DNA from 3 places in the Delftia sp. DS1230 genome. Region 2 is predicted to be linked to each of the others. Evidence: predicted binding sites of a transcription regulator. Region 2 holds the regulator's gene; each other region holds the start of a gene.
The links. Region 2 encodes HrcA, which represses chaperone genes, less so after heat shock. Its sites were predicted from a motif close to TTAGCACTCNNNNNNNNNGAGTGCTAA; they were not measured.

Region 1 (9,411 bases), 290 kb from region 2:
GCAGCGCAAGGGCGGCAAGCGTGATGAGCAGCACGGGGGCCGTCAAAACCGTACCGACCCTGAAGTAGTAGCCCCATCCGATGGTCATGCCTTTGCTGGCCAGCACATGCAGCCACAGCAGCGTGGCCAGGCTACCGATGGGCGTAATCTTCGGGCCCAGGTCGCAGCCGATCACGTTGGCGTAGACCATGGCATCCCTGACCACGCCGGTGGCACTGGAGGCATCGATCGACAGCGCACCCACCAGCACGGTGGGCATGTTGTTCATCACAGACGACAGCAGGGCCGAGAGCACTCCCGTGCCGATGGCTGCGCCCCAGACGCCGCCTTGGGCAAAGCGGTCCAGAACGGATGCGATAGAGGTGATCAGCCCGGCATTGCGCAATCCGTAGACCACCAGATACATGCCCAGCGAGAACACGACGATCTGCCACGGCGCGCCATGCAGTACCTTGCGGGTGCTGATGACGCAGCCGCGTGCCGCCACGGCCAGCAGCAGGGCGGCACCTGCGGCCGCGACCGCGCTGACAGGCACGCCCAGCGGCTCCAGCCCGAAGAAGCCGACCAACAGCAGGACCAGGACCACCCAGCCCGCGCGAAAGGTCGCCGGATCGCGGATCGCATCGGCCGGGCGCCTGAGCTGGGCCAGGTCATAGGTTGCGGGAATGCCGCGCCGAAAGAACAGCATCAGCATGGCGAGGCTGGCCAGCACCGAGGCGAGATTGACCGGCACCATTACCGAGGCGTATTCGTTGAAGCCGATGTTGAAAAAGTCGGCCGAGACGATGTTGACCAGGTTGGAGACGATCAGCGGCAGGCTGGCCGTGTCGGCGATGAAGCCTGCCGCCATGACGAATGCCAGCGTGGCGGAGGGCGAAAAGCCCAGCGCCACGAGCATGGCCATCACGATGGGCGTGAGAATCAGGGCGGCGCCGTCATTGGCGAACAAGGCGGACACAGCCGCACCCAGCAGCACGATGAACGCGAACAGCTTGCTGCCCCGGCCGCCGCCCCAGCGTGCGAAGTGCAGCGCGGCCCATTCGAAGAAGCCGGCCTCGTCAAGCAGCAGGCTGATGATGATGACGGCTACAAAGGTGGCGGTCGCATTCCACACGATGCCCCAGACCACTGGAATGTCGGAAAGATGCACCACGCCGGCCAGCAGGGCAACGACCGCGCCCAGCGAGGCGCTCCAGCCAATGCCCAGGCCGCGCGGCTGCCAGATAACCAGCACAAGGGTGGAGATGAAGATCAGGACTGCCATGAGCATGGTGCTGGGAGATTCGGGTTTCAGAAGGCGCGCATTCGTGGACGAAGGGGGGCGTCAGTGGGAGGCCAGTTCGCGGGCGGTGCCCTGCAGCCTTGCCTTTTCCAGCTTGTCGTCGGGCAGGTTGACCAGCAGCTCCAGACGACGACGCATCATGTGCAGAGTCTGTCGGAATGCTTCCAGCTTGACCTCTTCAGATGCGTCTCCCTGCGAGGGATCGGCGTATCCCCAGTGGGCGGTGGCGGGGTGGCCGGGCCAGATCGGGCAGACCTCGCCAGCTGCGTTGTCGCAGACGGTGATGATCAGGTCCATCTGCGGCGCCTGCGGGGCCGCGAACTCATCCCAGCTCTTGCTGCGCAGCCCCTGCACAGATACGCCGGCACGTTGCAGCACCTGCAAGCTCAAGGGATTGGGCTGCTGATTCGCGCGGGGGCTGCTGCCGGCCGAATACGCTTTGAAGCGCCCATTGCCCATGTCGTTGAGCAAAGCTTCGGCCAGGATGCTGCGCGCCGAGTTGTGAGTGCACAGGAACAGGACATTCAGGGGGGTGATGGAATCAGACATGGTGGCTTAGCAGCAGGACTTGGAGGAAGAGGCAGCTGCGGTGCCTGGGGCGCAGCAGGCAGATGCGGCCGCCTGGCGCGGGGCCGTCGGCGCGCAGCACGCGCCGCTGGCTCCGACGGCTGCATCAGGGGCCTCGTGAAACACGGGAATGTTCTCCAGCGAATGAAAGTGCTCCCAGGCAATCCCCTGGGGATCGGTGATCCAGTGCTTGTCGCTGCGTGCATAGCAGCAGGTGGTGGCGCCTTCGTCGAGCATCGCCAGGTCGGCGGCCCTGGCGCGTGCCTTGAGCGCATCCAGCTCCTCGGCCTCATCCACTTGGAAGCCCAGGTGGTCCAGGCCGGCTTTCTCGCCTCGCGTCGAAATGGCGAAGTTCACCCGGGGCTCATCCAGCATCCACTTCGCGTAGTCGCTTTCCACGCGGGCGGGCTCGGCACCAAACAGCTGGGAATAGAACGCGATGTTCTTGGCCAGATCGTCGACGTGCATATGGACATGGAAGCGTTTCATCGTGGACTCCGTTCAGCAGTTGCAGGGCAAGGCATCCACCGTGGCGCATGCGGCGCCCTGGCAGCAGTTTTCGGTGAGGTAGGCGAGCAGGTCGTTCATCGCCGCAAAGGACGCCCGGTACAGCACATTGCGGCCCAGGCGCTCCTGGCTGACCAGCTCGGCATGGGACAGCTCCTTGAGGTGGAACGACAGCGCGTTGGGTGCGATACCCAACTGTTCGGCCAAGGCGCTGGGCGTAAGCCCCGCAGGGCCGGCGACTACCAGGGCGCGGAAAACGCGCAGGCGCGCTTCATGGGCCAGGGCCGAAAGCGATCGGATGACTTGGGTTTCTTGCATGCATCAATAATACAACTATTGTTGAATTGTTGTTGAAAAAAATGAGGGCGGCCGTGCGGCTCCATTGCGCAAGCTCCGCGCCGAATGCGGAACGCCACTGAACACGCCGCGCGTCACGCAGATAACTCGTTGATTTCTCACGTCCTCGCAAGCCATGCACCATCGATCCTTAGAGAGATGCGCCACTGAACTTTCGTCTGTACGGAAAACGCGCCACTGCACTTTAGTTTTTTGGCCAGCAAGGCTGAGGAGCGAGCTATCGGCCGAGGCGCAAGGGCTCAGGGCCGATGTGCGGCGGCGTCGCGCGTTGCCATGGGCTCTTGTGTGGCAGCTACCGACCCGTTGCAGTCGTTTGTCGCTGGCCTGTCGGTGTCGGCTTTGCCTCGGCAGCTGCCGCCCCCCCGCCGCCGGGCGAACTCACGCTGCATGGCGCCAAGCAGTCCTTAGCCCCTGCGACAAGCGCTGGCCCAAATGGTGGGGCTACTCGAAGGCTAGGACATTCTCCGGGCGCTCGCCCCGTGCCAGTGATCGTCTCACCCCCACTCAAACTTGCAGTCCCGAAACACGGATGGACGGCCAGGCTCGCCATGACACCCTGACAGCTCTACCCTCGCAAACATCGCCATCAACGGCGGACAGCACATCCACTGATGCTGACGACGTTCACACGGGGCGCAGCTGAAAACATTTCAGAACTTCATAGACACCGCCACGCGCATATTCCGCGCCTCCCCGTAGTACGACGAGGTCGAAACCCCTTGGTACTTGCGGTCGAAGACGTTGTAGAGGTTGGCCGAGACCGTGAGCTTCGGATTGATGGCGTATTGCACCATCAGGTCGGCCACAGCATAGCTTTTCTGCTCGACACGGCTGACGTTGGGCAGGCCCAGGAAGGAGAGGTCGCTCCAGGTGCCGCTTTGCCAGCGCGCGCCGCCGCCCACGGTCAGGCCGTGGCCTATGTGAGGCAGGCGGTAGGTGGTGAACAGCTTGAGGGTGTTGCGCGGGATTTCGGGGTTCAGGCGGTTGCGCTCGGCGTCGCGCGCGATGTTGCGGGCAAAGCCGACGGAGGCGTTCCAGTGGCGGCGGATTTCGCCGGTCATCTCCACCTCGAAGCCACGCGTTTCGGCGCCCTTGACGGCACGGTAGGCCTGCTCGCCATTGGGCGCGTAGCTGCCCGTGATGGCCTGGGCCACGTTGTCCTGCAGCAGGCGGTAGACGGCGGCGCCCACCTGCAGGCGCTTGTCCAGCAGCTCGCCCTTGAGGCCCAGCTCGTAGCTGCGGCCCAGGAGGGGATCGAGCTTTTTGCCGTGGATGTCCAGGCTGCTCTGCGCCTGGAAAATATCGGTATAGCTGGCATAGGCCGACCAATCGCGGCCCACGTCCAGCACCAGGCCGGCGAAGGGCGTGAGCTTGCCGTTTTCGGCCATGGCGCTGCCGCTGGTCTCGCCGCTGGCGAAATCGGTGTAGCTGTCGCGACGCTTCCAGTTCGTGATGCGTGCGCCCGCGATGACGGACAGCCGGTCCGTGGGGCGCAGCTGCAGCGATCCGTAAGCACTGCTGCTGCGTTCCACGGCCGCGCTGCGGCCTAGTACCGGGTTGTCGGGCTGCACCGGCGTGCGGCCATCCCAGGTGAAGAGGTTGTCTATGGTGTTGTCCCAGCCGGGGAAGGCCCAGCGGCCATGCGAGCCGCTGTCGTTGCGCGTGCGCGCCACACTGGCGCCGAAGGCGGCCTGGTGCTGGCGTCCCAGCAGCTGGAAGGGACCGGAAGCCGTGAGGTCCAGCGTGTCCTGCCGAGGCCGCCCCGTCCACCAGGCGGCCCACAGGCCGGCACCTGTGCCGGTGGTGCGGTCCACAGGCTGTTCATTGGTCCAGCCCGGAATCTCGTCATAGCTGCTGCGGTCGAGCGTGTAGATGGCCTTCAGGCGCCAGTCGCTGGCCATGCGGTGCTCGAGCGAGGCGAAGACGCTGCGGTAGTCCCGCCGTGCCGAGGCCCAGCGCGCGCCCGAGGACGCGGAGCGGCTCCAATCGATGCGCGTGCCATCCGTGTAGAAGAAAGGCCGGCCCCCACTGCCTACGCCAGAAGCGTCGTAGTCCTGCGCGGAAAAGCCCACGGTGGCCAGCGTGGACAGCGACAGGTCAGCCTCCACCACGCCGTACAGCGAGCGGCTGCGGTCCTGCTCGTAGTCGACCTTGGAATGGCGGTTCTGCGACACGGCCACGATGCGCCCGCGCACCGATCCGGAGGCGTTGAGCGGAGATGACAGATCCACCTCGGCACGTGCGAAATCCCAGGAGCCTGCCGTGAGCCTGGCGCTGCCCTGGAACTCGGCCGTGGGCAGCTTGCGCACCAGGTTGATGGTGGCGCCGGGCGTGCCCGCGCCGCTCATCAGCCCCGAGGCGCCGCGCACGACTTCGACGCGGTCGAACATGGCCATGTCGCTGGTCTGGAAGATGGCCGGGTAGTCGCTGAACAGGCGGTTGACGCCATCGACCTGGAAGTTCTTGATCTGAAAGCCCCGCGCGAAGAACTGGTTGGTGTCGCCGCCCGTGGGACCGTACTGCGCATAGCTCAGGCCCGTGGTCTGGCGGGCGATGTCTTCCTGCAGCACGATGCCCTGGTCGTCCATGCGCTGGCGCGTGATCACGCTGACCGACTGCGGCGTCTCGCGCAGCGACAGGGACAGGCCCGTGGCGGCCCGCGATTCGCTGGCGGCGTAGGACTGCGTGCCCTCGGTGACGGCGCTGCGCTCGGCCTGGGCGGTGACGCGCACCTCGGCCAGCGTGGCCGCGCCGGTGGGCGTTCCCACGGCCAGGGACGGTCGCACCACAAAGCCGCCGCCCTCGCGCGGCAGGGCCTGCAGGCCCGTGCCGGCCAGCAGCGCGGACAGGGCCTGGTCCACGGTTCGATCACCCTGCACGCCGGGGCTGGTCCTGTCTGCGGTCTGGGCGGTGGAGAAGGACAGCAGGATGCCCGCCTGGGCGCCAAAGCGATTGAGCGTGGCGGTCAGCGGCCCGGCAGGAATGTCGTAGCGCTGCACTGCCTGGGCGTGGGGCTGTGCCTGTGCGTGGGCCTGCGCCGGGGCAAGCACCGCCACCAGCGGCAGTGCCAGAACGGCGGGGCGCAAGGCCTGCCGCAGTTGAAATGCCAGTCGTGTGGCGCGAAAAGTCGGGTGATGGCCCATGGTGTGCGTGTCCCTCGGTCCTGGATGGTTGGCAATGGAATGCGGGCGCAGAAAAAAGCGCTTCATCTCCATTGCCCCGCGAGACGCGAAAAGCGATCAGCCAGGATCGACAAGAGCCAGGAAATCAGGCCGGCTCGACCACCACCCAGTAGCGCGTGGCCGTGCGCAGGCGCACCGGCAGGGTGGCCAGCAGCATGGCCAGCACCTGGTCGGTGTCGGCCAGCGGATAGGTGCCGCTGACGGGCAGCTGCGCCACGGCGCCATCGCAGCCCAGGTGGCCGGGCCGGTAGCGCGACAGCTGGTCCAGGAACTCGGCCAGCGGCATGTCCTGGGCCACCAGCATGCCGCGCGTCCAGGCTGCCAGGGCCGGATCGGCGAGCCCGGCCGGCGTGGTGGCCTGGGTGTCGAAATGCGCCTGCTGGCCTGTTTGCAGCAGATGGAGGTGGCCGGGCCGTTCGCGGGGCGCGATCTCCGTGGCGCCTTCAAAGACCGCAACCCGGCTGGGCCCCTGGCCGCGCTGGCGCACGACGAAGCGCGTGCCCAGGGCACGTATGCGGCCATGGCGGGTTTCGACGAGCAAGGGCGGCGCACTATCCTTCAGGCCCTGGGCCGTGGCCACCTCGATGTCGCCGCCGCGCAAGCGCACCAGGCGCTGCTGCGGGCTGAAATCCAGGTCGACCGCACTGTCGGCATTCATCTGCAGCTGGGTGCCGTCCGGCAGGCGCAGGCTGCGCCGCTGGGCCGTGCCCGTGCGCAGGTCCGCCCCCAGGCCGGCCAGCCAGTCGCCCGAGGATGCCGGACCTCTCCATGCCACGGCACCGGCACCCGCGCCCGTGAACAGCAGCACGGTCAGGCTGCGCACCGCCAAGCGCCGCCCGCGCCCGCGTGCCGTGCGCGCGGCCTGGGCCAGGGCCACGCTGGCCGGCGTACCGGACAGCGGCTGCAGGCGTGCGCCCATGGCCTCTATGCGCAGCCAGGCGCGCTCATGGTCGGGATGGGATTCGCGCCAGTGCTGCAGGCGCTGCACCAGCATCTCGCGCGTGCCGGCGCTGTGATCATCGGACTGCAGCTCCACCAGCCATTCGGCGGCCTGCTCGCGCACCGCAAGAGGAATGGGCAGGCTCATGCGCCGTCGTCGTCCAGAAAGCAGACTTGCACCACGGCCCGCGCGATATGGCGGCGCACGGTGGGCACGGAAAGGCCCAGTTCAGCCGCGATGTCGGCCTGCCTCATGCCGTCGATCTGCGACAGCAAAAAGGCCTGGCGCACGGGCAGTGGGAGCAGGGCCAGCAGGCGGTCCACCTCGACCAGGGTCTGCAGCACGATGGCGCGGTGCTCGGGGGACTGGGCCACGGCCTCGGGCATGAGGGCCAGGGCGTCCAGATAGGCCTGCTCCACGCAGCGCTTGCGGTAGAGGTTGGCGGCCAGACCCTGGGCAATGGTCATCAGCAGGGCACGCGGTTCGCGAATGGCCTGGATCTCGGCGCCGCTACGGCCCAGCAGGCGCACATAGGTGTCCTGGGTCAGATCGGCCGCATCAAAGGCATTGCCCAGGCGCTTGCGCAGCCAGCCCAGCAGCCAGCCGTGGTGGTCGGAGTAGAGAGTGGCGACATCGGGAACAAGGGCGCGGTCGGCGGCGGGCATGGGAAAGCGGCACGAGTGAAGCAGGAGGAAAGGCACCGGGGCAATATGCAGCGGCAAACAAGAATGCTTCTTATTTTCATTGTATCCAAATCCTACATCGTCATTGCACCAACCTGCGCACCAACGCCTGAGTGCGGACGCTCGGCGCGAGCACCATCGTGGGCTGATTCCACCTTCGTTGAAACCAGTCGGAGCGACGGCATTGAGTCGACAGGAATCAGCGGTGCAGCGCGAAATGGGGCCTTCGAGGCGAAGCACGGCGCACCGAAGAATCGACTGGCCACTTCCAAACGGTGAAGCGGTCGTCCAACAATGGAAGCCTTCAACGGCCGGTGTTGGTCGTCCCTGTCACTCTCGCTTTGCACAGTGAAGGGCGTAGATCAGCCTGAGGCCATCGTTAGAAAGTCTGCAGTTGCCAACTGCTCCGCAGCGATTGCTGCTGCTCACGGCCACCTCGTGACCTATCAGTTGCAGCCACATGGTGGTCATCCAAGCTTCAGGGCTGGCGGCATCGCCAGATGCTTCGCTCCTCATCCGCGCCTGATCAAGGACAGTCACTCTGCACGGCTGGCTGATCTTGGGTGCGCTCAGCACCACGGCCAGGGCGCCTTCGATGCGACGTCAGGTCACAGCCCGCAGGCTGCATGGTGATTCAGCGACAGCCTTTCGCCGGAAGTTCTGTGTGCTCCTGCAGGCCGCGCTTCGCCGCTGGCCAGCGCGGGCGCGCCCCGAAAAAACTAAAGATCAGTGGCGTTCCGCACTCCGCGCCGGATGTGCCGTCTTGCGGCACATCCGGCCCTACCCCTTGAAACCTGGCCGAATTGCCTTATTATTAGCACTCGTTGGGTATGAGTGCTAACAATCCTCTGTCCCACATTGCTTCGAATGCCGGCCCGCCGGGCCGGCAAGTCTTTGTTTCAACTTTGTTGATGATTTAGGAGTTGGTATGAACCTGCGTCCCCTGCACGATCGCGTGATCGTCAAGCGCCTCGAAAACGAAACCAAGACGGCTTCGGGCATCGTGATCCCCGACAACGCCGCCGAGAAGCCCGACCAGGGCGAAGTGCTGGCAGTGGGTCCCGGCAAGAAGAACGACAAGGGTGAAGTGATCGCCCTGAACGTGAAGGTCGGCGACCGCGTTCTGTTCGGCAAGTACAGCGGCCAGACCGTCAAGGTCCATGGCGACGAACTGCTGGTGATGAAGGAAGACGACCTGTTCGCGGTCGTCGAAAAGTAATCCACGCGCTTCGAAACCGCACTTTCCAACTGAATCCGGAGAATTGAAATGGCAGCAAAAGACGTAGTTTTCGGCGGCGAAGCACGCGCCCGCATGGTTGAAGGCGTGAACATCCTGGCCAACGCGGTCAAGGTCACGCTGGGCCCCAAGGGCCGCAACGTGGTGCTGGAGCGCTCCTTCGGCGCCCCCACCGTGACCAAGGACGGCGTGTCGGTCGCCAAGGAAGTGGAACTCAAGGACAAGCTGCAGAACATGGGCGCCCAGCTCGTGAAGGAAGTGGCCTCCAAGACCAACGACATCGCCGGTGACGGCACGACCACCGCCACCGTGCTGGCACAGGCCATCGTCCGCGAAGGCATCAAGTACGTGGCCGCCGGCCTGAACCCCATGGACCTCAAGCGCGGCATCGACAAGGCTGTCGCCGCCCTGGTGGAAGAGCTGAAGAAGCAATCCAAGGCCACCACCACCTCCAAGGAAATCGCCCAGGTCGGCTCGATCTCCGCCAACTCCGACGAATCCGTGGGCAGCATCATTGCCGAAGCCATGGACAAGGTCGGCAAGGAAGGCGTGATCACCGTTGAAGAAGGCAAGTCGCTGGCCAACGAACTCGACGTCGTCGAGGGCATGCAGTTCGACCGCGGCTACCTGTCGCCCTACTTCATCAACAACCCCGA
Region 2 (9,411 bases):
CCAACGCCTGCTCGGCCTGCCCCAGCGAGAGCACCGTGACCGCCATCATCGTGAACACCAGCAGATTGATACCGCCGAACGCAATCACCAGCCGCCAGCCTATCGGCAGCCTGCCCAAGCCCAGTACGCCCACGTGCCACCTCTTGTCCATATGGCCCGAGGGCCTTGGTGAAAAACCTGTTGATTCGCCCATCGCATTGCTGTTTCATTTTGCAACATAGAGGCGGCTGTTGCCAATCCGCGGGAAACCACCATATCCGGTCGGCCGCAGCGCTGCGCACGGGCTCTGGCGGTGCCCAGCGGCAAGGGTGGCCGCCGTCTGAGACAATGCCCGCCGTGGACATCTCCAACCTCATCCAGACCGTACTCATCTATGCCCTGCCCGTGCTCTTCGCGATCACGGTGCACGAGGCTGCCCACGGCTATGCCGCACGCCACTTCGGCGACAACACGGCCGCCATGATGGGACGCATCACGCTCAACCCCATCAAGCACATCGACCCCATCGGCACCATCCTGATGCCGCTGCTGCTGTATTTCGCCACCTCGGGCGCCTTCCTGTTCGGCTACGCCAAGCCCGTGCCCGTGCGCTTCGACCAGTTGCGCAACCCCAAGCGCGACATGATCTGGGTGGCCCTGGCGGGCCCGGCCTCCAATTTCGTGCAGGCGCTGATGTGGGGCGTGCTGCTCGTGGTTCTGGTCGGATCGGGAGTGGGCGAGCGCTTCTTCATTGAAATGTGCCGCGCCGGCATCCTGGTCAATCTGGTGATGTGGGCCTTCAACCTCTTCCCGCTGCCGCCGCTGGACGGCGGGCGCATCCTCGTCGGCCTGCTGCCCTGGCGCCAGGCGCAATGGGTGGCGCGGATCGAACCCTGGGGATTCTTCATCGTCATGGGACTGGTCATCGCCGGCGTGGTCGGCAGCCTGTGGCTGCGGCCGCTGATGGATCTCGGCTATGCCGTGATCGATCTCGCGTTGACGCCGCTGATCGCGCTGCTGCGCTGAACGCGCGGCAGACCCGCCCAGCCTGCCCGTCAGATTCCCTTCTTTTCTCTCTATTGCCTGTCGCAGTCTCCCGTCATGAGCACTATCCGTTTCCTCACCGGCATCACTCCCAGCGGAACCCCGCACCTCGGCAACTATGCCGGCATGCTGCGCCCGGCCATCGCGGCCAGCCGCTCGCGCGAGGTGGAGAACTTCTACTTCCTGGCCGACTACCACGCACTGATCAAGTGCCAGGACCCGGCGCGCGTGCAGCGCTCCACCATCGAGATCGCGGCCAGCTGGCTGGCGGCGGGGCTGGACCCCGAGCATGTGACCTTCTACCGCCAGTCCGACATCCCCGAGATCCCCGAGCTGTGCTGGCTGCTGACCTGCGTGACCGGCAAGGGCCTGCTCAACCGCGCCCACGCCTACAAGGCGGCCGTGGACAAGAACCACGCGGACGGCGCCGAGACCGATGACGGCGTGACTGCCGGCCTGTTCATGTACCCCGTGCTGATGGCTGCCGACATCCTGGCCTTCAACGCCCACAAGGTGCCCGTGGGCCGCGACCAAGTCCAGCACATCGAGATGGCGCGCGACATGGCCTCCAGCTTCAACCACATCTATGGCGGCGAGTTCTTCACGCTGCCCGAGGCACAGGTCGAGGACAACGTGGCCACGCTGCCCGGCCTGGACGGCCGCAAGATGAGCAAGAGCTACAACAACACCATCCCGCTGTTCTCCACGCGCGAGCAGCTGCGCAAGCTCATCGGCAGCATCACCACCGATTCGCGCACGCCCGGCGAGCCCAAGGAAGTCGAGGGCTCGGCCCTGTTCCAGATCTACCAGGGCTTTGCCAGCGAGGAAGAAACCGAGGCGCTGCGCCGCCAGTACGCCGAAGGCATTGCCTGGGGCGACGCCAAGCAGCAGCTGTTCGAGCGCATCGACCGCGAGCTGGCCCCCATGCGCGAGCGCTACGAGCACCTGGTGGCCCATCCGGGCGAACTGGAGGACATCCTGCAGGCCGGCGCCACCAAGGCCCGCCGCGAGACCCTGCCCCTGATCCGCGAACTGCGCTCGGCCGTCGGCCTGCGCAGCCTGGCCCAGGCCCCCGTGGCCGCCAAGGCCAAGGCCGCGAAGCAGGCCCTACCCCAGTTCAAGCAATACCGCGAAGCCGACGGCAAGTTCTACTTCAAGCTCGTGGCTGCCGACGGCCAGCTGCTGCTGCAAAGCCTGGGCTTCGACGCCCCCAAGGAAGCCGGCCAGGCCATCGGCCAACTGCAAAGGGAAGGCGAGGCGGCCCTGTCCGCACTGCAGTCCCGGCTGCAGCCCGCCGACGCGCAGTTGGTGCTGGCCGCCCTGCAGCAACTGCGCGATGCTTCGGAGTAAGGGTAAGCTTCGCTTGAGAAACCGCATATTTGCGGGCAGTCTTGCCCGCAAGCCCTGCGCCCGGGATTCTGGCGCTTGCGTGAAAGGACATTGGGATGCGTATCGCTGCTCTGGACGATGATCCGCTGCAACTGGAGATGCTGCGTCAGGTTGCGCTGGAGACGGGCCACAGCTGCCACACCTACCAGACGGGCTCGGCCCTGCAGTTGGAACTGCGCCGCGAGAGCTTCGACCTTCTGATCGTGGACTGGCACCTTCCGGACATGGAAGGAACGGACCTGGTGCGGTGGACGCGTGGCCATGTGAGCCGCGAGCTGCCCATCCTCATCATCACCCACCGCAGCGAAGAGGCCGACATCGTCGAAGGCCTGTCCTGCGGCGCAGACGATTTCATGGTCAAGCCCGTGCGCCACGGCGAGCTGCGCGCGCGCATGGCCGCCCTGCTGCGCCGCGCCTATCCGGTGAACACGCAAAGCGTGCTGGAGTTCGGCCCCTTCCGGTTCCTCACCACCACCAACAGCCTGGAAGTGAATGGCCAGCCCATCGAGGTGACGCATCGCGAATACACGCTGGCCCTGACGCTGTTCCAGAACCAGGGCCGCCTGCTGTCGCGCGAACACCTGCGCGAAGCCGTGTGGGGCCACAACGCCGAAGTGCAGTCGCGCTCGCTGGACACACATATCTCGCGCCTGCGCGCGCTGCTGAACCTGCGCGCCGGTCAGCCCTACGCCATCAGCGCCGTGTACGGCTACGGCTACCGCCTGGACGTGCCTGACGAGGCATTGCAGGCGGCACCTCAAACACCATGAACAGACTCTTGCTCGCCGCCAGCCTGCGCGGGCCCGTCGCGCGGGCCTGCCTGCTGGCAAGCCTGGCCCTGCTGGGCGCTGCCGCCACACAGGCCCAGATCAAACCCGCCGCCAGCGGCGGCGACATGCTCGCCCACCGCGTAGCCACAGGCGACACCCTGGAACAGCTGGCCAGCCGCTACCTGGGCGATGCACGCCAGTGGACCCAGCTGCAGCAGCACAACGGCGTGGCCAACCCGTACCGCCTGCGGCCCGGCTCCGTGCTGGAGATTCCCGTGCGCCTGCTGCGCGCCGCCGTGGCCTCCGTGGAATTCGTGCAGGGCGATGCGCGCAGCACACGCGCGCTCGACCATCTGGCCGACACGCAAGGCGGCTCGGCCGAAGACGCAGGCCAGGTCCTGCGCAAGGGACAGACGCTGCAGGAAGGCGATCGACTGCAGCTTGCGCCGGACGCCTTTGTGGCCGTGCGCCTGGCCGATGGCTCTTTGGTGCGCGTGCAGTCGCAGTCCGATGTCCTGCTGCGCCAGATGCGCCGCAAGGGCCGGGCCGGCAGCCTGCAGTCCGTGATCGACCTGCGAGAAGGCAGCGTGGAGGCCTCGGTCCCCCCCGAGCAGGGCAATGCCCAGCGCCGCTTCGAAGTGCGCACGCCTGCGGCATCGACCAGCGTGCGGGGCACGCGTTTCCTGGTGCAGACCGATGCGGCAGGCAGGACAGCGGCCGCCGTCGATGAAGGCACGGTCGCCGTGGGCTCGGACGCCTCTGGCGCACCTTCCGGCGATGCGCTGCTGCACCCCGGCCAGGGCGTGGCCGTGGCGGCAGACGGCCGCGTCGGCCAACCCCGCCCCATGCTGGGTGCGCCCGACATCACCGCCTGGCCCGCCTTGGCGGAAGACGCCAACTGGATCAGCCTGCCCCTGCCGGCCTTGCCCGGCGCCGTGCGTTACCAGCTGCAGCTGTCGCGCGACGCGGACATGACCCAGGTGCTGCGCAGCGCCAGCTTCCAGGCCACGGCCTCACCGCTGCGCCTGGCAGGCGTGGACGATGGCGACTATGTACTGTCCCTGCGCGGCATCGACGCCCAGGGCATTCCGGGTGCAGCCAGCCGGCGCGCCCTGCGCGTCAAGGCCCATCCCGTGCCGCCGCTGTACGAATCACCGCAGGCCGACGCCACCGTGGGCCTGGGCCGCGCCGGCCTGCAGTGCACCAAGGTGGTGGGCGCCGTGCGCTACCGCATCCAGGTCGTTTCTGCCGATGCCCAGGCCGGCTTTGCCGAACCCGCCATCGACGCGCGCGACCTGAACGACTGCACATTGCCCGCAGCCGCGCTGGCCCGGCTGCCGGCCGGCCGCTATCTTTGGCGCGCCGCCAGCATCCGCACGCTGGCCGACGGCAAGCCCGACCAGGGCCCGTTCGCCGCAGCCCAGGCCATGCAGCTGGCGGCCGTGCCGCCCCAGCCCTCGGCCAGCGCGCTGCAGATGGGCGACGGCCCCGCCGAGGGCAGCCGCCAGATCCGCTGGAGTGGCGAGCCCGGCCAGCGCTACCACGTGATGGTGGCGCGCGACCAGGAGTTCACCGCGCCGCTGGTTGACCTCTGGACCGACCAGCCGCAATGGAGCACCGAGGACCTGCCCGCAGGCAGCTATTACCTGCGGCTGCAGATCGAGGACGCCAACGGCCTGCGCAGCGATTTCTCGGCCGCACGCCAGTTCCGCACCGGCAGCTGGATCGTCGATGCCAGCGGCGAGATGATGCAATCGGGCAGCGGAGAGCGCCTGCAGCGCCAGTAACCGCACCCGTTCAATCCTTGACCGCGCTTGTCCACCCTGCCGCCTTCGCCTGACAGTCCCGCCACGCCGGCGCAGCAGGTGCAGCCGGCGCCCGCGCGTGGCCGGGGGCTGCGGCGGGACTGGCTGCTGCTGGCGGCGGGACTGCTGTCCCTGGTGTTCTGGCTCAGCGGTGACGGGCAGTTGGAGCGCATCAACGGACTGGTGCAGGACACGGCCAGCTGGCTGCACCGCCCCAAGGCATCTCAGGACATCGTCATCGTGGCCATCGACGATGCCAGCATCGACGCCATAGGCCGCTGGCCCTGGCGGCGTGCCCTGCACGCGGGCCTGCTGGAGCGCATCAGCCAGGCCCCGCCGCGCGCCATCGGCCTGGACGTGATGCTCAGCGAAGAAGATCTGGACTATCCAGGCGATGATCTGCTGCTGGCGCACGTCCTGCAGCGCAGCGGCCGCACCGCCTTGCCCGTGGCGCCGGGCACGGATCCGCTGCCGGCCTTTGCACAGGCTGCGGCAGCGCTGGGCCACACCCAGCTGCCCGTGGATTCCGACGGCGCCGTGCGCAGCTTCCATGCCATTGAAGGCAGCGCGCAGCAGCCCTGGTGGCACATGGCGCTGGCCCTGCACTGCGTGGGCCAGCACGGCCGCGCATGCGCCCGCCCCGAACCCGTGCCGCCGCTGGACCCCGGCACACCCGCATGGCAGCGCCGCCAGCGGGAGATCATTGCCTTCGCACAGGCCAGGCCCGAGCAGGGCGCGCGTGACCGCTCGCCCTTCACCACCTATTCGTACATCGACGTGCTGCGCGGCCGCATTCCTGCTGCGGCATTTCGCGGCAAATACGTGCTCATAGGAACGACGGCCGCCGGACTGGGAGCGCAGTTCACCGCACCGCTGGGTGCCAGCGCGCGCCCCATCTCCAGCGTGGAAATGCTGGCCCATGTGCTCAACGGCAGCCTGCAGGGCTCGCACGTACACCGCGCTTCGGCGGGGCTGGACCGTGCGCTCAACACCGCAGCCGTGCTGCTGGCCCTGCTGGCCCTGGCCTGGCTGGGCCCTTCGGGCGGCATGCTGGCCTGCGCGCTGCTGGCCCTGGCCTGCCTGTCGCTGGCCGGGCTGGCACCACGCATCTGGCAGGTGCAGACGGCCCCTGCCGCAGCCCTGCTGGGCCTGGCCCTGGCCTATCCGCTGTGGAGCTGGCTGCGCCTGCGCGCCGCCGCCCGCTTTCTGGCGCTGGAACTGCGAGACCTGCAGGGCCAGGGCCTGCCCACCGCGCTGCGCCTGGGCGGCGACCTGCTGGACCAGCGCATTGCCGCCGTCGAGCAGGCTTCGCGGCAACTGCGCGCCCTGCACCATTTCGTCAGCGAAAGCCTGCGCCAGCTGCCCTCGCCCACCTTTGTCTGCGACCGCCAGGGCCATGTGCTGCTGGCCAATGCCGCGGCCCATGCCTATGCGCGCAGCCTGGATCACGACCTGCGCGCTGGCGACTCCCTTCCCAGGCTGCTCGATGGCCTGCGGGCGCTGGACACGGCGCCCGGCCCGCAAGCCGGCAGCCCGCTGCTCACGGCCAGGGCGCTTGCCGCCGGCGGCCTGCCGCTCAGCAGCGAGGGGCGCGACGGCCGCGGCCGCAGCCTGATGCTGCTGGTCCAGGCCTTCGAGGCTCCGCCCACCACAGGCTGGCTGATCACCCTGGTCGATATCAGCGATCTGCGCAGCGCCCAGGCCCAGCGCGACCAGGCCATGCAGTTCATCTCGCACGACATACGGGCGCCCGTGGCATCCATCATCACCTTGCTGGAGATGCAGCGTGGTTCCGTACAAGCGCCCGACCTGGGCATGCTGCTCCCGCGCATCGAAGGCTATGCCCAGGCCTCCCTGCAGCTGGCCGACGATTTCGTGCACCTGGCTCGTGCCCAGCAGCAGGCGCTGCGCCGGCAGCAGCTGGACCTGGGCCTGGTGCTGGACCAGGCCGTGGAAAGCTGCTGGGCCCAGGCCAGCGCCGCCCATGTGCAGCTGGAATTCAGCCTGCCCGAGCAGGAATGCCCCGTGCTGGGCGACCCGGGCATGCTCCACCGCGCAGCCGTCAACCTGATCGGCAACGCCATCAAGTACGGAGCGCACGGGCAACCGGCAAGCGGCGCCACGGTGCAATGCCTACTGCTGCAGGACGCCGGCCATTGCCGCATCGCCATCCGGGACCACGGACCCGGCATGGATGCACAGGCCGTCGCCCGCCTGAGCCAGCCCTTCGAGCGCCTGGACCACCATCAGCACCTGGACGGCGCAGGCCTTGGGCTGGCCTTTGTACGCACCGTGGCTGCCCGCCATGGCGGGCAGCTGCAGATAGAAAGCGCGCCAGGCCAGGGAAGCACCTTCAGCATCGTGCTGCCGAAGGCGCAGCAAGCCTGACCGGGGGTGTCATCCCGGCGGATGGCCCGTGAAAACGAAAAAGCCCTGAAGTCTTTTAACTTCAGGGCTTTGCGTTTTTTGGTGCGGCTGGCAGGAATCGAACCCACGACCCCTTGGTTCGTAGCCAAGTACTCTATCCAGCTGAGCTACAGCCGCAACGCTTCGCATTGTAGCAGCGGGTTTTGGAGCTTCCAGGCAAAAGCGCCATATTTCTGCAAAAAACCTGGAAGTCGCATTCAACGGCAGCCGGGCGCAGCCATGCCAGCCGGCAGCGTCGCTCCCAGCAAAAAAGCCTGCCGCCCGGAAAGGCGGCAGGCTTTTTCATACCAATGGATGGTAGGGCCTCCCAGAGTCGAACTGGGCACCAACGGATTATGAGTCCGCTGCTCTAACCAAGCATGAGCTAAGGCCCCTGATTCACCAAGGCAGCGCGGATGCACGCCATGGCAAACGGCTATTGTAGATCCTAACCTGCGCGGCTCAGCGCTTGTGGCTCAGCGCGTTGCTGACCAGCTTGGAGGTGATGTCCACGATCTGGATCATGCGGTCGTAGTGCATGCGGGTGGGGCCGATCACGCCCAGCGTGCCCACCACCTTGCCATCGAGCTCGTAGGGCGCGCTGACCACGGACAGCTCCTCGAAGGGCACGACCTGGCTTTCGCCCCCGATGTAGATGCGCACACCTTCGGCCTGGCTGGAGAAATCCAGCAGCCTGAGGATCTGGGTCTTTTGCTCGAACAGGTCGAAGGCGCGGCGCAGATTGCCCATGTCGCTGGAGAAATCGCTGACCGACAGCAGGTTGCGCTCGCCCGCGATGACCACGTCCTCCTGGGCACTGGTCATGGCCTCCGTGCCCACGTTGACGGCTGCCTGCATGAGGGTGGCCACCTCGCCGCGCAAAAGCTCGACCTCGCCCTTGAGGCGCTCGCGCACCTCTTCCATGGCCAGGCCTGCGTAGTGGCTGTTGAGAAAGTTCGATGCCTCGATCAGCTGGGAGGCAGAGTAATCCACGTCGGTGAAGATGACGCGGTTTTGCACGTCACCGTCGGGCGAGACGATGATGACCAGAAAGCGCCGCTCCGACAGTCGCACGAATTCGATGTGCTTAAACACCGAGGTACGGCGAGGCACCAGCACCACGCCCACGAACTGGGAAAGGCTGGACAGCAGATTGGCGGCGTTGGCGATGACTTTCTGCGGCTGCTCGGGCACGAGCTCGGGCGTCACGATATCTGCACGGTCCGCCGTGAGCATGGTGTCCACAAACAGCCGGTAGCCCCGGGCGGTCGGAATGCGGCCGGCCGAGGTGTGCGGACTGATGATCAACCCCAGGTCTTCGAGGTCAGCCATCACATTGCGTATCGTGGCAGGCGACAATTCAAGCCCCGACGCACGCGACAGGGTCCGCGAGCCCACAGGCTGGCCGTCAGCGATGTAACGCTCGATCAGCGCTTTGAGCAACAACTTGGCACGTTCGTCGAGCATGTGATGATTTTAATGATGTAATTTCCAGAAATGACGTCCACGTTTCGCCACGTTGCCTTGATCGGGAAGTACCACGCTCCCAGCGCAAGCGCCCCGTCCGAGAATGCCAGCAACGCGCTCGAGCGCATTGCGGACTTCCTCAGGCGCCAGGGCTGCGAAGTCGTGCTCGATACCCAATCGGCCCTGCACGCAGGGCTCACAGACTACCCCACCCTCGATGTCGATGGCCTGGGCAGGCATTGCGACCTGGGCCTGGTCGTCGGCGGCGACGGCACCATGCTCGGCGTGAGCCGGCACCTGGCGCAATACGGAACGCCCCTGATCGGGGTGAACCAGGGCCGCCTGGGCTTTGTCACCGACATCGCGCTGGAGGACTTCGAGGCCACGCTCACCCCCATGCTGCAGGGCGAGTACGAAGAAGACCTGCGTCCCCTGATGTGCGCCCGCGTGATCCGCGAGGGCGAATGCGTGTTCGAGGCCCTGGCCATGAACGACGTGGTGGTCAACCGCGGCGGCACCTCCGGCATGGTGGAGTTGCGCATCGAGGTCGG
Region 3 (9,411 bases), 2.5 Mb from region 2:
CAGTTGCACCAGGCGCACAAGGCTGCGCGCAATGGTTTCGCGCGTGGTGGCCAGCAGGGCGGCCAGTGCGCCCTGGCTGGGCAGGCGCACGAGCAGGCTTGACTGCAGCGCGGCCAGTTGCATCAGGGTGGCGGCCAGCTGGCGCAGCACGCCGGGGATGCGGACGATGTGGGCCCATTCCGCCAGCAGGGCGTTGTTGCAGGTGTAGCTGGTGGCCAGCGCGCGCACGAAGGCGGCATCGACCAGGCCGCGGCGCGTGATGGTGGCGATGTCCACGCAGCAGATGCGCCCCGGGCCCAGGGCCTCGAAGTGCATGGCCGAGGGCTGCTGCAGCCAGCCCGGGCTGCCCAGCGCGTGGCCGTTGCCGAACAGCGCCACGGGCCGCTGCACGCCGTCGCAGCCACGGCGGATGGCCAGGACGAAACCGAGCTTGATCACCTGGAATTCATGGGCAACGCAGCCTTGCGCCTGGAGCTTCTGGCCCTTGGCCAAGCCGCGTTCGCGGATGTGCGGCAGCCATTGCTGGAATGCGGGCTCGGGTAACTGGCCCAGCAGGCAATGGGACGAACGCATGCATTCGCTGCAGCGTACGGCTGAAGGCGCAAAGGACGACGATGGCATGGCACGGACGGTTCGAAGGCGCCGCAAGCCAGGGCAGGAGGCGCCCTGGCGCTGGCAGGGACCCGGGCGTGCGGCCAGGGCGAAGCCGTGCAGGCTAGCGGGCCCTGCGGCTGAATGCAACGTGATGTAACCGTTTTCGCGCCAGATGGCGTCAATCCGCCGCTGTTCCTTGACCTGGGTCAGACGGCTGCCGTGCTGCTGGCGCTGCTGGCATGGTCGGCACCGCTGGCCGTTTCGCTGCCGTGGGCGCGGGCGGCTTCGCGCATGCGTGCCAGCTCGCGTGCGGGCAGGGGGATGTCGCCGCTGGCGACCTTCATCAGCAGGCAGTGCAGCATTTCGGTGGACAGGCCGTGCAGCACCAGGCGGTGGCCGGCGCGCAGGGTGGACAGGGGCACCAGCGGGTGCTTGTTGTTGAGCATGACCAGGTGCTCGGGCGAGGCGAGGATCTTGGCCGCATAGATGGCCACGGTCTCGTCCAGCTGCAGCGAGTTGCTGGCGCGCCAGAAGTCGTTGTCGGTCAGCAGCAGCTGGTAGACGGGCGTGTAGACCTCGATGGCGCTTTGCAGGTCCAGCAGGTTCAGGCGCCCGCGCGGCATGTCCTCCAGGCGCAGGGGCGGGTTGCGCAGCATGGAGAAGTCGGGCTCGGCCACGGGCTGCAGTTCCTGGCCTGCGGCGCGCAGCGCGTTGTTCAGGCGGATGACGAAGTTGAACAGGTTCAGGTCGTGCCTGAGGAACAGGTCGTCCTTGATGTCGTCGATGCTGTCCGGCTCCAGCGGTGTGGTGGACACGGGCGTGGGCGCATTGGCCGCGACAAAGGCCAGGATCTGCGAGCCCAGGTGGAAATGGCGCAGGATGAGCCAGTTGGCCTCGGGCGAGACGAAGCGGTTCATGCTGAAGGCGAGCAGCCGGTGCAGCAGCCTGGAGTGGGCCCAGTTGCGCGGCAGCAGCACCTTGAGGATCTGGATGAGGACGATGCTGGTGCGCGCCAGCGGCCGCAGGAAGGGCAGCAGGTACTGGCGCGAGCCGCTGCTGCAGTCGCGCAGCCAGGCGGCCTTGACGTCGTCGGGCAGCGGCGTGCTCTGGTCCAGGTACAGGGCACGCCAGGGGCTGGGGTCGCGCTCGTCGTGGGGCTGGTCGATGAAGTCTGGCGGTGGCATCAGTTCTCCTCGGTCAGGACATGCTCGAACTGCATCAGGTACAGCGCCGCCGTGTGGCGCGCGGTGCGCACGATGGCCTGCGCCGCCGTACCCCCGCTGCCGTCTGTGCCGTCCAGCGCCATCACCATCTGCACGGCCATGAGCCAGCGTTCCAGGTGGTGTTCGTCGTTGGCGCCGTGGTATTCCAGGAAGCGGAAGGCATCGGGCGGCAGCGGCAGGCTGGCGCGCAGCAGCGGCAGCAGGCTGGGCACGATGCGCTGGCCCGTGCCTTCGATGATGTAGATGGCGCCCAGCAGGCCCACGGGATTGGGCGTGGCGGCCAGGCCGTGCAGATAGGCGTTGAGCGCCTCGCCGCCGGGGTTGCGGCGCAGGCGGGTGAGGTCGGTCTCGGTGCCGCCAGCCTTCAGGTAGTCCTCGTGCAGGATGCGGAAGTCGTTCTGCTCCTCGCCCGCATGCACGTCGATCAGCGCAGCCAGCGCCGCGTGCTCGCCGGTGAGCGAGGCCGCGCCCTCGCGCATCCACAGGCTGCCCTCGCGCACCTGGGGAACCCAGTGGCTCATCCAGCGCACGTAGTCGGCGGTCTGCAGCCTGCCTGTGCGTATGCGCTGCAGCAGCGGCGTGCGCCACACGCGCGAGCGGTAGTCCTGCCAGAGGCTGGCCAGTTCGGTCAGCAGCGGCGCGAGCGTGGCCGGGGCCTGGTTCGGGTCGTGGGGCGGGGCGATGGTGGAGACATCGGGCAGCAGGTCCGGGGCAGCGGAAGCTTCGGCGGTCGCACTGCGTGCTGCGGCCGTGGCCGGGGTGGCGGTGGGCGCCTGGGCCGCATCCTCCACTTCCAGCAGCATGTAGCCGGCCGTGAAGCGGCCCGATTCGGGAATGAAGCACAGCACGGTGTCGCCGTGCTTCAGGCGTGCCGATTCCGTGCGCAGGAACTCGGACATCATCACGAAGATGGAAGCCGCGCCCGTGTTGCCGCGCCAGGCCAGGTTGCTCCACCAGCGTTCGCGCGGGATGCCGAGCTGGGCCTTTCCCAGCAGCTCGTCCACCACGGGGATGAAGCGCTCCGACGAGTAGTGGCACAGGAAGTGGTCTATGCCGCGCCCGGGCACCCAGCCCGTGTGCGCCAGGTGGGCGTATTCGTGGATGCAGACATCGAACAGGTGCGGCAGCAGACGGATGTCCTGGCGCAGCGACAGCGCGCCTGCGGCCTCGGCATCGCCCCAGGCGGCAAAATCCAGGTGGCTGGTGGCGCGGTCGGGCGTCAGGCCCAGCTGCATGCAGACCGGGTAGTCGCCCGCAAAGCTGCGCAGGTGCGTCCAGCGCAGCTTCAGGCGCAGGCCGGGCGCGTCGGGCAGGGCCTGCGGGCCGCCCAGCAGCACGGCGCCCGCGCCATCGGACAGCATCCAGCGCAGGAAGTGGGCGTCGAAGTCCGTGTTGTATCCCTGGGCCGCGAAGCGCGAGCGCTTGAACAGGCGCGAGGGCATTTCGCTGGCCACGGCCAGGGCCAGCGAGTCGGGCGCGCGGTCCACGGCCTGGGCCGCTGCCTGCAGCGCGCCCACGCTGGCGGCGCAGACGCCGTGCACGGACAGGGTCTCCATGGGCGGCGCGGCCATCTCGCCCTGGATCATGCTGGCAAAGCCGGGCATGAGCGCATCGCCGCCCGAGGAACCGCTGGCCAGGAAGCCCACATCGCCCAGCGCGCGCCCGGCCTGCGCCAGGCAGTCCTGGATGGCCTGGGCGGCCATGGCCGTGTTGCTGTGCACGGTGCGGCCTTCGGCGTCGATGGCGTAGTGGCGCTGGACAATGCCGTTCTCGGCCAGGATGCGGCGCTTGAGGCGCTCGGACAGGCGGTTGAGCGGCGCCACGTAGGCATCCATGCCTGCGTTGTCCACGGGTTCACCGGGCAGGAACATGCCTGCGGCATGCAGATAGACGTTGGAATAGGCGACGGGCATGGGTTCTGGGACGTATCAGTCGTATGTTCCGGGAGGCATGTGCGCACGCGTGCGGGCCGGCGGCCAGATCGTGCCCAGCACGAAGACGCGGGCCATGTAGGGTAGCAGTCCGCCTTCGTTGAGCGCAGGGGCCACGCGCTGGCGGTAGTGCTCGCTGTGCAGGCGCGTGAGCTCGGACCAGTGGGCCTGGGGCCGCTCGTGGTGGGCCGTGTGCAGGCCGATGTTGAACAGCAGCGGATTGACCCAGCCCTCGAAATTGCGCGCGTAGTTCAGTGGCGTGGCGCTGTCCAGCCGCTGGCCGCGCGTCAGTGGCCGGCCATCGGCATGGGCGTGCTGCAGGTAGTTGGTGGCCAGCAGCCAGTGCAGGCCATGCAGCTGGGGAACGATCACCAGCAGCAAGGCCTTTTGCCAATCCAGCGACAGCAGCAGTGCCCAGCTGCCCAGCCACAGCAGGTACTGGCCCATGCAGTAGCGAAAGGCGCCGGGCCAATGCCGCCGCAGCTGGCCCAGCCAGCGCAGGAACAGCGGGTACAGCACCCAGCCGGCCTGCAGCGGGTGGAGCAGGTAGCCCAGCAGATGGTTGTGGTCGCCGCCGAAGCGGTAGGTGCGTGCCATGTCGCGCGGGCCGTGGCGGAAGCGGTGGTGGTTGGCCACATGGGCGGGCCAGAACACGAAGGTCGGGTGGCCTTGCAGCAGGGTCAGCCAGTAGTCGGTGAAGCGGTTGGCCCAGCGCCCGCGCCACATGCGCAAATGCGTGTGGTTGTGGTGGATGACGCCCACGCCCAGCGTGAGGAACAGCTCGATCCCGTAGAGCCACAGGTTCCAGCCGTGCTGCCACTGCCACCACACGATCAGCGGCAGCGCCACCAGATAGGCCAGCGACTGCAGGTCGCGCCAGTGGCGCAGCCGGGGCAGCCGGGGCTGGACGTGGCGAGCAGGCGGTCGGCTCATTCCGTCCTGGGCCGGGCCGTGGCGGGCAGGGCCACGCGCGTGCGCATCAGCCGGTCCATGAAGGCCAGCGCAAAGCCATAGTTGCCGTTGGGCCGGGCATGGTGCAGATGGTGGCGCCGGCTGGCGGCCAGCGCATGCGTGTCGGACACCCCGGGAAAGAAGTCATAGTTGGAGTGGCCTATGACGTTCAGCAGCAGGCTGAGCACCGGCACCGAGGCCAGCGACCAGAAACTGAAGTCGTGCACCACCATGGGCAGCAGGATGACGTTGCCCAGCATCAGCGCCTCGATGGGATGGAAGCTGTAGGTGGACCACGGCGTGGTGACGATGGAGCGGTGGTGGTCGCCATGAAAGCGCCCCAGCAGCCGCGTGTGCAGCAGGCGGTGGTTGATCCAGAAATGCACATCGTTCCAGATCAGCAGCACCACGACTTCGATGGCAATGCGCCAGGGGCCTGCATCGGGCTCCAGCCGCGCCCACCCCAATTGCAGAAGGCCCCAGGGCACGATCATGCCGATGCCGAAGATCAGCACCGAATGCAGCGACTGGCGCCATTCGCGCTGCAACTGGTCGGGCTTGAGCGGGCGCGTGTCCAGCACGCGGCCCACGCCGCGCCGCTGCAGCCAGCGCGTGAGCGCCGACATGCCCCAGCCGCCGGCCAGGTAGAGCACGCCAAAGAAGGCCAGGCCCCAGGCCATGACCTGCCAGGCATTGAGTTCGGTGAAGGCTTGGGCTGCGGTCATGGGGGTGTCAAAGAGGGCACGTCACTGGGCGCATCATTGTGCGCGTATGCCCTGTTCGCGGATGATGCGGCCCAGCGTCGCCACGTCCTGGCGCATGCGCAGGGCCAGGCCTTCGGGCGAGCTGCCCACGGCCTGCCAGCCCTGGGCGGCCAGGCGCGCGCGCATCTCGGGCGAGCGCACGATCTCGCTCACGGCCTCGGCCAGCTTGTGCACATGGGCGGCGGGCATGGCCTTGGGCGCGGCCACGGCGTTCCAGATCTCCAGGTCGAAATCGCCCACGCCCAGCTCCTTGAGGCTGGGCAGGCCCGGCGCCAGCGGGCTGCGCGCGGCCGAGGTCACGGCCACGCCGCGCAGCTTGCCGGCCTGGACCTGGGCCATGGCCAGCGCGGGCGGCAGCATGGACAGCTGCAGGTCGCCGCCCTGGATGGCGTTGAACACCTGCGGGTAGCCGGGATAGGGAATGTGCTCGGGCCTGAGCGCGGAGCGGCTCTTGAGCAGCTCCATGCCCAGGTGGCCCACGGTGCCCACGCCGGGCGAGCCGTAGCTCCAGCGGCTGCCGGCCTGGGCAGCGGCCTCCAGGAAGGCCCGACCCTCGGGCGCGCCGGCCGGCGCCACCAGCACCAGGGGCGCCACGCCGATCAGGCTGACGGGCTGCAGGTCCTTGACGGGGTCGTAGCGCACGGCGGGGTTGAGCAGGCGGGCAATCGTCAGGTTGCCGTTGATCATCACGCTGAAGGTATGGCCATCGCGCGCACGGGCCACCTGCTCGCCTGCAATGTTGCCGCCTGCGCCCACCTTGTTCTCGACGATGACGGGCTGGCCCAGGCGCTTTTCCAGCGGCTCGGCCAGGGCGCGCGCCGTGAGGTCGGGCGAGGAGCCCGCGGGAAAGCCCACGATCAGATGCAGGGGCCTGCTGGGCCACTGGTCGCCCGCCACGGCGGCGCAAGGCAGCAGGGCCGAAGCCAGGGCGGTGGCCAAGGCATTGGCGAAGAGGCGGCGTAGTGGCGAGATGGCGCTGGCGGGCATGGGTGCGTGGGGGCCGCAAAGGCTGCGGGCAATAAAAAACCCGGAGATTATCCGGGTTTGTCTTGAAGCAGCCTGTCAGCCCAGGCCGTCAGGCCATCAGGCGAACTCGGCCAGGGCCTTCTTCATCTTCTTCATGGCAGCCACCTCGATCTGGCGAATGCGCTCGGCGCTCACGCCATACACGGCGGCCAGCTCATGCAGCGTCATGCCGCCCGAGCCGTCATCGTTGACCTTGAGCCAGCGCTCCTCGACGATGCGGCGGCTGCGGTCGTCCAGCGAATCCAGCGCCATGGCAATGCCGTCGGTGGCCAGATGGTCACGCTGGCGCGACTCGATCATGGCCGTGGGCTCATGTGCGCCGTCGGCCAGATAGGCGATGGGACCGAAGGCCTGCTCGCCATCATCGCTGGGCGAGGGGTCCAGCAGCACGTCGCCACCGGCCAGGCGCGTTTCCATCTCCATGACTTCTTCGCGCTTGACGTTGAGCTTCTCGGCCATGGCGTCGATCTCGCCGGAGGTCAGCGTGTCGCGCAGCATGGCGCCGTCCTCGGCCATGGCGGCGTCGGACTTCAGGCCCTGCTTCATGGAGCGCAGGTTGAAGAACAGCTTGCGCTGGGCCTTGGTCGTGGCGACCTTGACCATGCGCCAGTTCTTGAGGATGTACTCGTGGATCTCGGCCTTGATCCAGTGCATGGCGTAGCTCACCAGGCGCACGTTCTGATCGGGATCGAAGCGCTTGACGGCCTTCATCAGGCCGACATTGCCTTCCTGGATCAGGTCGCCGTGGGGCAGGCCGTAGCCCAGGTACTGGCGCGAGATGGACACCACCAGGCGCAGGTGGGACATCACCAGACGCCCTGCGGCGTCCAGGTCACTGTGTTCCTTGAGCTTGCGGGCGTAGTCCTGCTCTTCCTCGAGGGTGAGCATGGGCAGGCGGTTGACCGCGGAAATGTAGGCATCCAGATTGCCCAGAGGCGGCACCAGGGCCCAGGGGTTAGCGGGCGCCAAGGTGGTCGCAATGGAGCCGGAGGCGTTTGTCATTGCAGAGTTCCTTTCTTCCATTCCTTCATATTAGCACTCGTTAGGATTGAGTGCTAAAGCCGAAGTTCCGCGGGTTTTTCAGTCGGTTGCAGAAATCTTCGGCACTGCAAAAGTCGCTTCTGGCTAGTCTGAGCGATTTTTGGAAACCCTGCTTGCCGGCGGGAGGCATGTGTCGGCCCCCGCCGGGTTTTGACCCCTTTGCGCCCGGCTCCGCCGGCGACCGGCACGAAAGATGCAGGTTCGTGCAGTCGCGGTGCCCAGCGGCTATTTGAACCGTGGCTGCACGATGATCTTCACCGCCGACTCGTTGTTGTGGATCAGCGTGTCAAAGCCCTGGGCCACCAGGTCATCGAGCTGGATGCGCTGGGTGATGAAGGGCTCGAGGTTGATCTTGCCCTCCTCGACCAGCTTGATGGTTTCCTGGTGGTCGTTGCAGTAGGCGATGGTGCCGCGCACGTCCAGCTCCTTCATGACCACGCTGTGCACGTTGATGGTGGCCGGATGGCTCCAGATGGATACGATCACCACCACGCCCGTGGCCTTCGTCGCGGCCACCAGCGTGTCCAGCACCTTGTTCACGCTGGAGCACTCGAACGACACATCCACGCCCTTGCCACCGGTGAGCTTCATCACCTCGGCCACCACGTCCACTTCGGAGGGGTCCAGGATGTGATCGGCCACGCCCGATTCACGCGCCTTCTGCTTGCGCTTGGCGCTCAGTTCGGTGATGACCACCGTCAGGCCCTTGGCCTTCAGGATGGCGGACAGCAGCAGGCCGATGGGGCCTGCGCCGCCGACCAGCGCCACATCACCCGCCTTCGCTCCGCTGCGGGTATAGGCATGGTGGCCCACGGACAGCGGCTCGATCAGCGCGGCCTGATCCAGTGGAATGGCATTGGAGATCGGGTGCACCCAGCGGCGCTTGACCGCAATCCGCTCGGACAGCCCGCCGCCGCGCCCGCCCAGGCCGATGAAATTCATGTCCTTGGACAGGTGGTAGTGGTCGCCCGGCCCCGTGGGCACGTCGTCGGCCACGATGTAGGGCTCCACCACGACGTGCTGACCGACCTTGATATCGTCGACGCCCGCGCCCACGGCGTACACCACGCCGGAGAACTCGTGCCCCATGGTGATGGGTGCGGACTCGCCCGAGATGGGGTGCGGATGGCCGCAGGGCGGAATGAAGATCGGCCCTTCCATGAACTCATGCAAATCCGTGCCGCAGATGCCGCACCAGGCCACCTCGATGCCCACGGTGCCGGGCTCCACCACGGGTTCGGGGATGTCTTCGATGCGGATGTCGCCCCGGTCGTAGAAACGTGCTGCTTTCATGATTGAACTTTCTGTTTTGCAAGGCTGGGTTGGCGGGCGGCACAGCCGCCCCATGGCGATTATTCGGCCTTACCGCAGGTGATGAACTTGCTGCAGGTCATAGACACGCACTGGCAGGCCTTCCTGCCGCGCCTTGAGCTGCAGCGCCAGGTACAGCGAATAGTGGCGCGACTGGTGCAGGTTGCCGCCGTGGAACCACAGCGCCTCTTGCTGCGTGGGCTTCCACATGTTGCGCTGCTCGCCCTCCCACGGTCCCGGGTCCTTGGTGGTGTCCGAGCCCAGGCCCCAGACCTTGCCCACCTTGTCCGCCACCTCCTGGCTGATCAGGTCGGCCACCCAGCCGTTCATGGAGCCATAGCCGGTCGCGTAGACCACCAGGTCGGCCGGCAGCTCGGTGCCATCGGCCAGCACCACCGCGTTTTCCGACAGGTGGCTGATCTGCTTGCCCGCCTGCAGCTTGATGCTGCCGTCGATCACCAGATCGCAGGCCCCCACGTCGATGTAGTAGCCCGAGGCGCGGCGCAGGTACTTCATGAAAAGGCCGGAGTCGTCATCACCGAAGTCCAGCATGAAGCCGGTCGCCTCTAG

Region 1: the regulator HrcA is predicted to act here: its motif matches at 8,333-8,359, upstream of groES (co-chaperone GroES).
Region 3: the regulator HrcA is predicted to act here: its motif matches at 7,522-7,548, upstream of rpoH (RNA polymerase sigma factor RpoH).

What each region holds. Positions count from the first base shown of each region.
Region 1 covers NZ_CP157763.1:1,068,146-1,077,556, reverse strand. The annotation lists gene AAN986_RS04840 (arsenic transporter) at 1-1,270, opposite strand, end outside; gene AAN986_RS04835 (arsenate reductase ArsC) at 1,325-1,831, opposite strand; gene AAN986_RS04830 (ArsI/CadI family heavy metal resistance metalloenzyme) at 1,838-2,338, opposite strand; gene AAN986_RS04825 (helix-turn-helix domain-containing protein) at 2,351-2,674, opposite strand; gene AAN986_RS04820 (TonB-dependent siderophore receptor) at 3,364-5,799, opposite strand; gene AAN986_RS04815 (FecR domain-containing protein) at 5,981-6,982, opposite strand; gene AAN986_RS04810 (sigma-70 family RNA polymerase sigma factor) at 6,979-7,500, opposite strand; gene groES (co-chaperone GroES) at 8,447-8,737, shown strand; gene groL (chaperonin GroEL) at 8,786-9,411, shown strand, end outside.
Region 2 covers NZ_CP157763.1:1,356,055-1,365,465, reverse strand. The annotation lists gene AAN986_RS06155 (methyl-accepting chemotaxis protein) at 1-151, opposite strand, end outside; gene AAN986_RS06150 (site-2 protease family protein) at 337-1,005, shown strand; gene AAN986_RS06145 (tryptophan--tRNA ligase) at 1,081-2,373, shown strand; gene AAN986_RS06140 (response regulator transcription factor) at 2,469-3,182, shown strand; gene AAN986_RS06135 (FecR domain-containing protein) at 3,179-4,969, shown strand; gene AAN986_RS06130 (CHASE2 domain-containing protein) at 4,997-7,375, shown strand; tRNA gene AAN986_RS06125 (tRNA-Arg) at 7,455-7,531, opposite strand; tRNA gene AAN986_RS06120 (tRNA-Ile) at 7,710-7,788, opposite strand; gene hrcA (heat-inducible transcriptional repressor HrcA) at 7,856-8,860, opposite strand; gene AAN986_RS06110 (NAD kinase) at 8,891-9,411, shown strand, end outside.
Region 3 covers NZ_CP157763.1:5,089,664-5,099,074, reverse strand. The annotation lists gene AAN986_RS23015 (Crp/Fnr family transcriptional regulator) at 1-573, opposite strand, end outside; gene AAN986_RS23010 (hypothetical protein) at 801-1,778, opposite strand; gene AAN986_RS23005 (StlD/DarB family beta-ketosynthase) at 1,778-3,730, opposite strand; gene AAN986_RS23000 (fatty acid desaturase) at 3,746-4,681, opposite strand; gene AAN986_RS22995 (sterol desaturase family protein) at 4,678-5,424, opposite strand; gene AAN986_RS22990 (tripartite tricarboxylate transporter substrate binding protein) at 5,458-6,450, opposite strand; gene rpoH (RNA polymerase sigma factor RpoH) at 6,547-7,491, opposite strand; gene AAN986_RS22980 (2,3-butanediol dehydrogenase) at 7,756-8,823, opposite strand; gene AAN986_RS22975 (NAD(P)/FAD-dependent oxidoreductase) at 8,893-9,411, opposite strand, start outside.